DNA from 3 places in the Paenibacillus sp. RC21 genome. Region 2 is predicted to be linked to each of the others. Evidence: riboswitches for the same ligand, from Rfam matches in the RefSeq annotation. Region 2 holds a riboswitch; each other region holds the start of a gene.
The links. Region 2 has a riboswitch for glycine ahead of ABIA61_RS17320 (alanine/glycine:cation symporter family protein). Riboswitches for the same ligand answer to the same signal wherever they lie in the genome.
Positions count from the first base shown of each region.

Region 1 (3,278 bases), on a different contig from region 2:
AATGACACCCATCGTCATAATGGCCCCGATCACACCTCCGCGCTGTCCGTGAATCATTGTGCCACCCGTATAACCGATCAGCAGCGGCAGCAAATAATTTTTCATCGGATCAACCAGTTGTGCAAAACCCTCATTCGGGAACCATCCGGTCGGAATAAAGAGTGCCGTGATCAATCCCCACGCGATAAAGGCCCCCATATTGGGCATAACCATACCGCTGAGAAAACGACCGAAACGCTGTACGGCAACGCGAGCGCCTCCGTTTGAATTGGACTTTGCGTCCACTGTGCTCATATTCATATCCTCCTTATAGGTCAGTATTTTGCATCATTCGATTCCCAACGCTCGAAAGTACAATAGATAAACGAACTAAACCGTTTCGATCTATCTATTGCTGATTTGAAATCGCTCTTGGGATTGTTGCAAAATACCCAGGTAATAAGCATCACTACCTTTTCTTAAAATTCATACTAAATGACAACGCTATCTTCATCAACGAAATGAAAACGTACTTTCGTCATGAACGTTGATGACAACATTTAAATTTAAGATAAACAGGCGCGAAATCATTAGGCATAATTCCTCTTAATGTGGCCTGAAACGTTAGAATTTAGTCGAGAAACCATGCGTCATCTATACCATTTCTATACAAGGAATATCCTCCAAACAAGGGAAAAAGAACGTAATTACGCTTGCCAAAAAAGACAGCAAAAAATAGCCGCTATGCCCAATCATCGCGACTATTTTTATACAAAACCGAGTGGACAAACGCCACTCTTATTCAGTTATCCAACCTACTTTGCCCCATTATTACTCATTGGCAGTCAACTGCTCGTACTGATCCGCAGACAGCAGCTTGCTTAATGATTCCTCTACATCTCCTCCAATCTCCACTTCGATCATCCAGCCTTTTTCATAGGGAGACTCGTTCACCAGCTCAGGCGTACTTTCCAGCGCTTCATTCACCTTCAACACCGTTCCCGTCACCGGAGCGAACAGGTCGGATACTGTCTTTACCGATTCAATAGTACCGATCTCTGCCCCCTGCTCAATCGTTGCTCCCTCCCCAGGCAGCTCCACAAAAACGATATCCCCCAGCTGATGCTGTGCAAAGTCCGTAATACCGATTCGTACCGTTCCATCCTCTGTGCGCTGAACCCACTCATGTTCCTCTGTGTACCAAAATTGCTGCTTCACTTCACTCATCCTGCTCGCCTCGCTTCCATATGGATTACATCGTTTCGCCTACCCGTCTGTGACAGGTTAAGATTATGACAACAAGAACTCTCATGTCAATAATACTAACAAAAATATTTCACATTTCTCCATATATCGTTCTAGCTAAAAATACGGCAGGATATAACAAACGCTTACATATCCTTATTTATGAATAAAATGTTTTATAAAATGATGTTGATGACATTTTTGTTGACATTTCAAATAAATTTGCGTATTAATGGGTTATAACAAGTGCTTTTAGAAATACCCGATAACTGTAAACGCGGATGAACGTGGAGGGAGAGACTGCCAAAACTCGCATAGCTGTTGCCGCCTGTGAAAACAAGGTAGCAAGCGAGTCGGATCAAGCTGTTACCGGCAGGGCCGGATGACGTATAGCTGATCCAAGGGCAGCGCCGAAGGAGTAAACCTGCACCGCAGGTGAATCTCTCAGGCAAAAGGACCTCTGCCGGACGCATCTCTGGAGAGCATTCGCCATACAGGCGGATCACCCAAGGGGAAACCTGGTACACACCGGGGTAACTCTCAGGTATCAAGGACAGAGCTGAAGAAAAGTGTGTGGACTGCCGTCCATACGTTTTTTTCAGCCTGTCTTTTTTGTTTAGCTGATCACACTGGATAGGAGTGAAAAAATGACTAACTTGCGAAAAACGTCGCTGTATTCCTCCTACGGCACGCTGCCGGGGGTTCGTTGCATTGATTTTGGCGGCTGGGAGCTGCCTGTACAGTTCAGCGGCATTCAAAAGGAGCATGAGGCTGTCCGACAACGTGCGGGATTGTTCGATGTATCGCATATGGGTGAATTCCTGGTCGAGGGCCAGGAAGCCGAAGCATTTCTGCAACAGGTGACGACGAACGATGTCAGCCAATTGGAGCCGGGCCAGGCCCAATATTCGCTGCTGTGTTACCCGGATGGAGGTGTAGTAGACGACCTGCTTGTTTACCGCAAAGGGCCGGAGCGTTACATGCTCGTTGTGAACGCCTCGAATATCGACAAAGATTGGGATTGGTTGCTTCGCCATGCTCCTGCATCCGTTCATCTGGAAAACGTATCAGATGCGGTAGCACTGCTGGCATTGCAAGGACCTGAAGCTGCGCGTATTGCCGCAGCCGTGACAGACACGGACATTACGAAGCTGGCATCCTTCCGATTCAATGAGGATGTGCAATTGTTCGGGGCAAAAGCGCTCGTCTCCCGCACCGGATACACGGGGGAAGACGGCTTTGAATTTTATGTGCCCACGGCGGATGCACCGGCAGTGTGGGACGGATTGCTTCGCATCGGTGAGCCGTATGGTCTGGTTCCCGCCGGACTTGGAGCCAGGGATACGCTGCGCTTCGAGGCGCGGCTACCGCTGTACGGACAGGAGTTGTCCGCTACCATTTCGCCACTGGAAGCTGGTTTAGGCTTCTTCGTCAAGCTGAATAAGGGAGATTTTATCGGGAGAGAGGCCCTGCAACGTCAGAAAGAACAAGGTATTCCCCGCAAGCTGATCGGACTGGAAATGCTCGACCGCGGCATCCCGCGTGCCCATTATCCCGTTTTTGCGGAAGGACAGCACATTGGCGAGGTCACAACGGGAACCCAGTCGCCCACCTTAAAGCGTAATCTGGGTTTGGCTCTGGTGGACAGTCATTTCAGTTCCCTATCCACACCGCTGGAGGTCGAGATTCGTGGCAAGCGCCTGCGCGCCGAGGTAGTAGCAGCGCCCTTTTATAAACGTCCACGCTGATTTAAACGCTCGTCTTACTATAACTATCGTGATCCGTTACTAACCGCTGCCCAGTGGGCAATCGTTTATTAATCATTTGTTAATCGTTTTACGTTTTTACGATCTTGTTGGTTGAAAGGAGCCAGACCCAATGAAACAACACCGCTATCTTCCCATGACCGAGCAGGATCAAGCTGAAATGCTGCGCGTGGTCGGCGCATCGTCCATCGACGATTTATTCAGCGATATTCCCGAGGCGATCCGGTATAAGGGGGAGCTGCTCCTGTCTTCTCGGTTAGACGAAAGAGCCTTAACCCGCCACTTATC
Region 1 covers NZ_JBIYCS010000009.1:137,881-141,158, forward strand. The annotation lists gene ABIA61_RS22910 (PTS mannitol transporter subunit IIBC) at 1-294, opposite strand, end outside; gene gcvH (glycine cleavage system protein GcvH) at 811-1,206, opposite strand; glycine riboswitch at 1,506-1,694, shown strand; glycine riboswitch at 1,695-1,791, shown strand; gene gcvT (glycine cleavage system aminomethyltransferase GcvT) at 1,872-2,972, shown strand; gene gcvPA (aminomethyl-transferring glycine dehydrogenase subunit GcvPA) at 3,103-3,278, shown strand, end outside.
Region 1: another riboswitch for glycine. It lies ahead of gcvT (glycine cleavage system aminomethyltransferase GcvT); the one in region 2 lies ahead of ABIA61_RS17320 (alanine/glycine:cation symporter family protein).

Region 2 (3,278 bases):
GTGAAATACTGGCTGACTTTTAATGAGATCAATGTGATGACGATGAGTCCGTTCACAGGTGGCGGTGTGGTCATTGATCGTGTAGATAACAAGCAGCAAGCGATCTATCAAGCCCTGCATCACCAGTTTGTGGCGAGCGCATTGGCGACAAAACGAGGCCATGAGATTATTCCTGGCTCTCAAATCGGATGTATGCTGGCTCGTATGGAAAGCTATGCACATACGTGTAACCCGGAAGACGTGCTGAAAAGTCAGCATGAAAACCAGATGAATCTGTTCTTTACGGATGTACATGCCCGTGGGGAATATTCAAATTATATGAACCGTTATTTTGAAGAAAATAATATTGTTTTGCACACAGAACCCGGCGATGCCGAAATTCTGAAAAACAACACGGTCGATTACATCTCATTCAGCTATTACATGACCTTGACTGTCTCTGCAGGTCCGGAAGGCGAGAAAGCAGCGGGGAACCTGATTGGCGGCGTGAAAAATCCATATTTGCAATCCTCTGACTGGGGCTGGCAGATTGATCCGATCGGCCTGCGTGTTACGCTGAACACATTATATGACCGTTATCAAAAGCCGCTGTTCATCGTGGAAAACGGCTTGGGTGCATATGACAAGGTGGAAGAAGACGGCTCCATTCACGACACGTATCGCATTGATTATTTGCGCCAACATATCGCTCAAATGAAGGAAGCGATTGCGGACGGTGTGGATCTGATCGGTTACACTAGCTGGGGACCTATCGACCTTGTGAGTATGTCCACTTCCGAAATGTCCAAGCGTTACGGATTTATTTATGTTGATCTGGACGATGACGGTAACGGAACACTGAAGCGCTCCAAGAAGGATTCTTTTGACTGGTACAAAAATGTAATTGCCACCAACGGCGAAGAACTGTAATCCAAGCTAACTGAATATAACCCAATATGGCCTGGGGGCGGGTGCGGCAGAGAACATCATGAGGATGAATCTGGCTGCGCCCGCCTTTATTTTATAGGCTCATCTTAAGATAACCAAACGACTTCACAAATTTTTCACTTGTAAAAAGCTGAAAGTTTTCTGTATAATAAAAAACAATTTCATATGTCTGGTTGATGTTTGCGGGAGATGGAACGTAAGTTCCGACCGAAGGGGCAAAACTCTCAGGTGCTTGGGCTGATTACAGCAACAAGCGGGACCGTAAACGGACAGAACTCTGGAGAGACCCTTAATTGGGCGCCGAAGGTGCACCGCAGATATCATCTGCTTAAACTCTCAGGCAAAAGGACAGAGACGCGAATAACCTGTGACAGGGGATGCCCTAGGCTTTTTTATGAGCTGTTAGTGGCTGAATCCTGCACAAGATGGTTGTATTTTTTCGTGCCTTTAACCTCTCCAGGAGTCGAATCAGCGGATTTGACTCTTTTTTGTTTTTTAATATGCAGGAGGAGCGGGTTGAAATGAATTTGGTACATGTGTTAGAAACGATTAGCAGTTGGATATGGGGGGCCCCACTGATCATTCTCGTTATGGGAACAGGTCTGTGGCTGACCATACGGTTGAAAATGTTGCAGGTTTTCCGCCTGCCTCTGGCGATCAAGCTGATCGGAAAGGCCCCAAATGAAGGTAGTGGGGATGTCAGCAGCTTTGCGGCCCTGAGTACGGCGCTGGCGGCTACAGTAGGTACAGGAAGTATTGTCGGCGTCGCGACAGCGATAAAACTGGGCGGACCGGGTGCTCTGTTCTGGATGGTTGTTGCAGCCTTTTTCGGGATGGCGACGAAATATGCGGAAGGTGTACTTGCAGTAAAATACCGGGTGAAGGATCGGAATGGACAATTTTCCGGCGGCCCTATGTATTATATTGAAAAAGGGCTTGGACGCCGCTTTAAACCGTTGGCGATGCTGTTTGCTTTTTCCGGGATGCTGGTAGCGCTGTTCGGGATTGGAACATTTCCTCAGGTCAAAGCGATTGTATCCTCAACCGAAAACAGCTTCGGTGTTCCACCAATTGTAACGGCATTGATTATTGCTACCCTTACGGGACTCGTTACTATTGGAGGGCTCAAGAGCATTGCCAAGGTATCGACCAAAGTTGTTCCCTTCAAAACAGGCTTGTACGTGTTGATCTGTATGATCGTACTGATTCGGTTCGCCGATCAGATTCCTGCCGCACTCGCGCTTGTGCTGCATTCGGCGTTTTCGACGACGTCTGCGACGGGTGGATTTGCCGGAGCTACGATTATGCTGGCGATGCGCAGCGGGGTAGCCAGAGGGATTTTTGCCAATGAGGCCGGATTGGGAAGCGCACCGATTGCAGCCGCAGCCGCCAAAACCAAATGGCCTGCGGAGCAAGGGTTGATTTCCATGACAGGTGTGTTTATAGATACGATGATTATTTGCGTGATGACCGGGCTGACGCTGCTGGTTAGCGGCGTATGGAGCGGTCCTACCGATGCGGGCTTGATGACGCAGCAAGCTTTCTCCAGCGCATTCCCGCTTGGTGCGGAACTGCTCACAATCATTCTGATTATGTTCGCGTTCACCACGATGCTTGGCTGGAACTACTATGGAGAACGCTGTGTTGAATATTTGCTGGGTGTCAAATGGATTAAGCCGTACCGTTATCTGTTCATTGCGCTGGTTGCCGGAGGCGCGTTTATTAAGCTGGATGCGATCTGGTTGCTGGCAGATATCTTTAACGCCATGATGGCCTTCCCGAACTTGATTGCACTGCTCGGCTTGTCGGGAATTGTAGTTGCAGAAACCCGTACCTATATGGATTCCTTGTATCCTGACAAGAAAAAGGGAATACTTGCAGGTGCCAGTGCAGGAGCAGCCATAGAAATAGAAGAAAAAGGACAAACAGTCAGCTCGTAAAGTCCGATATATCCGGATTTAAGAATATTGACTCTGCAAGATCATTTGCCAGGATAACGAAAGGGAGTGTCCCTCAGCCATTACAGGCTGGGAGGACACTCCCTTTTTGCGTTTTAGAGCAGGATAAAGCTGACTCAGTAAATCTAATCTTTGACTGCTCCAGCTGCAAGATCGGAAATAAACTGGCGGCTAATGAAAAGAAATAAAATGATAAGCGGCAGTACAGCCAACAGGGTGCCAGCAATGACCATCGCATAATCCGTATTGTAAATACCGTTTAATTGGGACAACGCAATCTGGAGCGTAAATTTGCGCTCATCGGTTAATATGATTAACGGCCATAAATAATCATTCCATGCTCCTATGAAGGTGAATGCGCCGAGAAAAGCGAACGCAGGACGTAGAATCGGG
Region 2 covers NZ_JBIYCS010000005.1:61,418-64,695, reverse strand. The annotation lists gene ABIA61_RS17325 (glycoside hydrolase family 1 protein) at 1-909, shown strand, start outside; glycine riboswitch at 1,101-1,177, shown strand; glycine riboswitch at 1,195-1,289, shown strand; gene ABIA61_RS17320 (alanine/glycine:cation symporter family protein) at 1,449-2,867, shown strand; gene ABIA61_RS17315 (carbohydrate ABC transporter permease) at 3,011-3,278, opposite strand, start outside.

Region 3 (3,278 bases), on a different contig from region 2:
CCCCATGTGTTATTTGGGGTGGCAGTCGCCTGAAAGCTACGACTTATCCTTCTTGGCTGGTATGTTGCGCGTAAGCGACTCCGTCAGACGCTTGCCGGTCGGCGTTTGGGCCAGGCCGCCCTTGGCTGTCTCGCGGTGCTTGGACGGCATCGCGCTGCCGACTTCTAGCATCACGTCGATGACTTCGTCAGACGGGATGGCGCTGCGCACACCCGCCAGAGCCATATCCGCGGCGGCAAGCGCGGTCACGGCTCCCAGCCCGTTGCGCACGATGCACGGAATCTCCACGAGTCCGGCGACGGGGTCGCAAATCAGGCCGAGCGTGTTCTTGAGCGCGAGGCCCACTGCATGGATGGCCTGCTCTGGCGTACCGCCGCGCAGCTCGACCATGGCCCCTGCGGCCATCCCGATGGCTGAGCCAATCTCGGCCTGACAGCCTCCCTCCGCACCGGAGATGAAGGAATTGTTGGCGATGACGTAGCCAATCGCTCCAGCGGCGAACAGTCCGCGCACCATATGCTCGTCATCCCAGCCGAACCGCTCCTGCGCGCTGATGAACACACCGGGGATGACCCCGCATGAGCCTGCGGTGGGTGTGGCGACAATGCGACCCATGGACGCATTGACCTCTGACACGGAAAGGGCGTACGCCATGGCGAGTGCCGAGGCATCGCCGGAGCAGGTTTCCCCTGCACGCAAATATTCCGCCAGGCGTTTGCCGTCGCCGCCTGTCAATCCGCTGCGGGATACAGTGTCCTGTGTTTGTCCGCGATGAACGGCCTCCTTCATGACTTCATAATAATCAGCCATTTGGCGGAAGATTTCTTCCTCCGGTGTGTTCGTCTCTTGTACCTGTTCCTTGATCATCAGGCGACCAATCGTAGTGGATTCCTCGGCGCACAAGGCACCTAATTCATGCAGATGGCTAAACCGCATCGGATTCAGCTCCTTTTTTCAAGTTAATCATTTTGATTCCATACATATGAGGCAAAGCCCGCAGCTCGGCAATTAATTCAGCCGGAGCGGGGCTATCGGTTTCAATAGCAGTGAGCGCTTCGCCATCCCGGCCTTTGCGATCCACGTGCATATAGGCAATGTTAATGTCAGCCGCGCCCAGCGCTGAAGTCACCGCGCCCAATGTTCCGGGCTTATCCGAGTGAAGAAGCACCAGCGTAGGCAACTCTCCGGTTAGATTGACCCGGAATTCGTTGAGCTGTTGAACATGAATGTTTCCACCGCCGATGGAGGAGCCTAGCAGCGTGCGCTGATCTTCACCCTTCCATAGCTCGAAGCGGACCGTGTTCGGATGAGGGGCGGGCAGTCCGCTGACAGCGAACTCTACTTCCATCCCGGCCTGCTCTGCACATTGCTCAGCATCCGGAATCCGGTAGTCGTCTGTATCGTAATTCAGCAGTCCGGCAATGAGTGCCAGGTCTGTGCCGTGTCCCTTGTACGTATCGGCAAATGAGCCGTACAGCGTCATGCGGGCACGGTCAGGTTGCACACCGAGCCAGTGCCTGGCAACACGTGCGAGCCGCACCGCGCCAGCGGTATGTGAGCTGGAGGGTCCGGTCATAGCCGGACCGATAATGGAAAATACATCTTTGAAACGCATGGTGTGGCCCCCTGTATGTTTGAATATCATAGTATATGGTGCTGCCGCGCCTTTGCGCGGGTGTGACGGTTTCTAATGCTGACGCAGCATGTAAGCACAAAAAAGGACAGGATAAGGAAATTTCCCTTATCTCTGTCCTCGTTACCTGAGAGTTTCGTGCGGTGTATACCGCCTTACCCCTTGGGTGGCTTGCGCTCTCTCCAGAGTTGCGTCAGATGACGATACATGGACCTGAGAGATTATCCGCCAGCCGGGTGCTGACGTCTTGCTCCTTCGGTGCTGCCGGGATGTGATTCCCGGACAGGCTCTCCCGTCATCTTCATTCGCGTATACCGTTCAACAATTCCTCCTAAGCGTAATGTATGCCATGCCCGGTGTCAATCACAGGTTGGTATTTTACAGAATCAGGAATCTTCTCAATAAAAAAGATTAAATTTTACATAATTATGGATGAAATCAGGAAGGAATTAGAAGGTTGATAGCTAATCTGATAGAGGACAAGCTAATTTATGGAATAATGGGAGGGACATTTACGTATGGTAAAAGGTTTTCGGTTCACAGGTTCACGCTTGAAAGGAATGCTGCATCTGGCGGCAATCGTATCACTGCTGGTAGGACTCTTCGTTCCATTCGGCCAGGTCAAGGCAGAGGGCGCGTTGACGGTAGCGGAAGCGCTTCAGCGTCAAAGCAGCGGAGGTACGGTGACGGTAGAAGGCTACGTCGTCGGACATGCCACTGGATCGAAAACGGCTAATTTCTCTGCCCCATTTGCAAATGATTTTAACGTACTGATTGCGGATCAGGCGAGTGAACGCAATACATCTAATCTGTTAAATGTGCAACTGACATCCGCGTATAGAGGACCATTCGGGCTGTCAGGCCATCCTGAGCTGATCGGCAGCAAAATTCGCGTGACGGGTGCGCTGGGTGCCTATAACAATTTTGGTGGAGTGAAAAGCCCAAGCGCTCTGGAACTGGTAAGCGGAAGCGAGCCTGGGAACCCTGGCGAACCTGATCCTGGTACTACATTGCCGGATGGAAAAGGCAAAAAAGTGCTGTTCGATAATACGCACGCACAGACAGCCGGAGCGGCGGATTGGGTTATAGATGGAGCCTTTTCCGATTTTGCCAGCGGACTGCGTAATGCTGGTTTTACCGTGGACCCGTTGAACCGTTCCATTCCTTTTACCTATGGCGAGCAGGCTATAACGTACGACAAGCTGCGCCCATATGATGTGTTCATCATTGGTGAAGCCAATGTTGCCTTTAAGGCATCCGAGCAAGCTGCTCTGGTTCAATATGTGAAGAATGGAGGCAGTATTTTCTTCATTTCTGACCACTATAACGCAGACCGGAACAAAAACCGTTGGGATTCCTCCGAGGTTATGAACGGCTACCGCCGTGGAGCCTATTCCAATCCGGCCAAAGGGATGACTACAGAAGAAGCTGCATCACCAGCTATGCAGGGACTAACCAGTTCCGACTGGCTGGCAACGAACTTTGGCGTTCGTTTTCGCTACAATGCACTCGGTGACGTAAATGCCACGGATATCGTAGCGGCAGATCAATCCTTCGGCATTACGAAGGGTGTACGTTCGATTGCCATGCATGCTGGTTCTACATTGGCGATTATGGATCCGACCAAGGCTAAAGGAATCGCTTA
Region 3 covers NZ_JBIYCS010000006.1:20,351-23,628, forward strand. The annotation lists gene sdaAA (L-serine ammonia-lyase, iron-sulfur-dependent, subunit alpha) at 37-936, opposite strand; gene sdaAB (L-serine ammonia-lyase, iron-sulfur-dependent subunit beta) at 926-1,615, opposite strand; glycine riboswitch at 1,825-1,938, opposite strand; gene ABIA61_RS19090 (DUF6359 domain-containing protein) at 2,152-3,278, shown strand, end outside.
Region 3: another riboswitch for glycine. It lies ahead of sdaAB (L-serine ammonia-lyase, iron-sulfur-dependent subunit beta); the one in region 2 lies ahead of ABIA61_RS17320 (alanine/glycine:cation symporter family protein).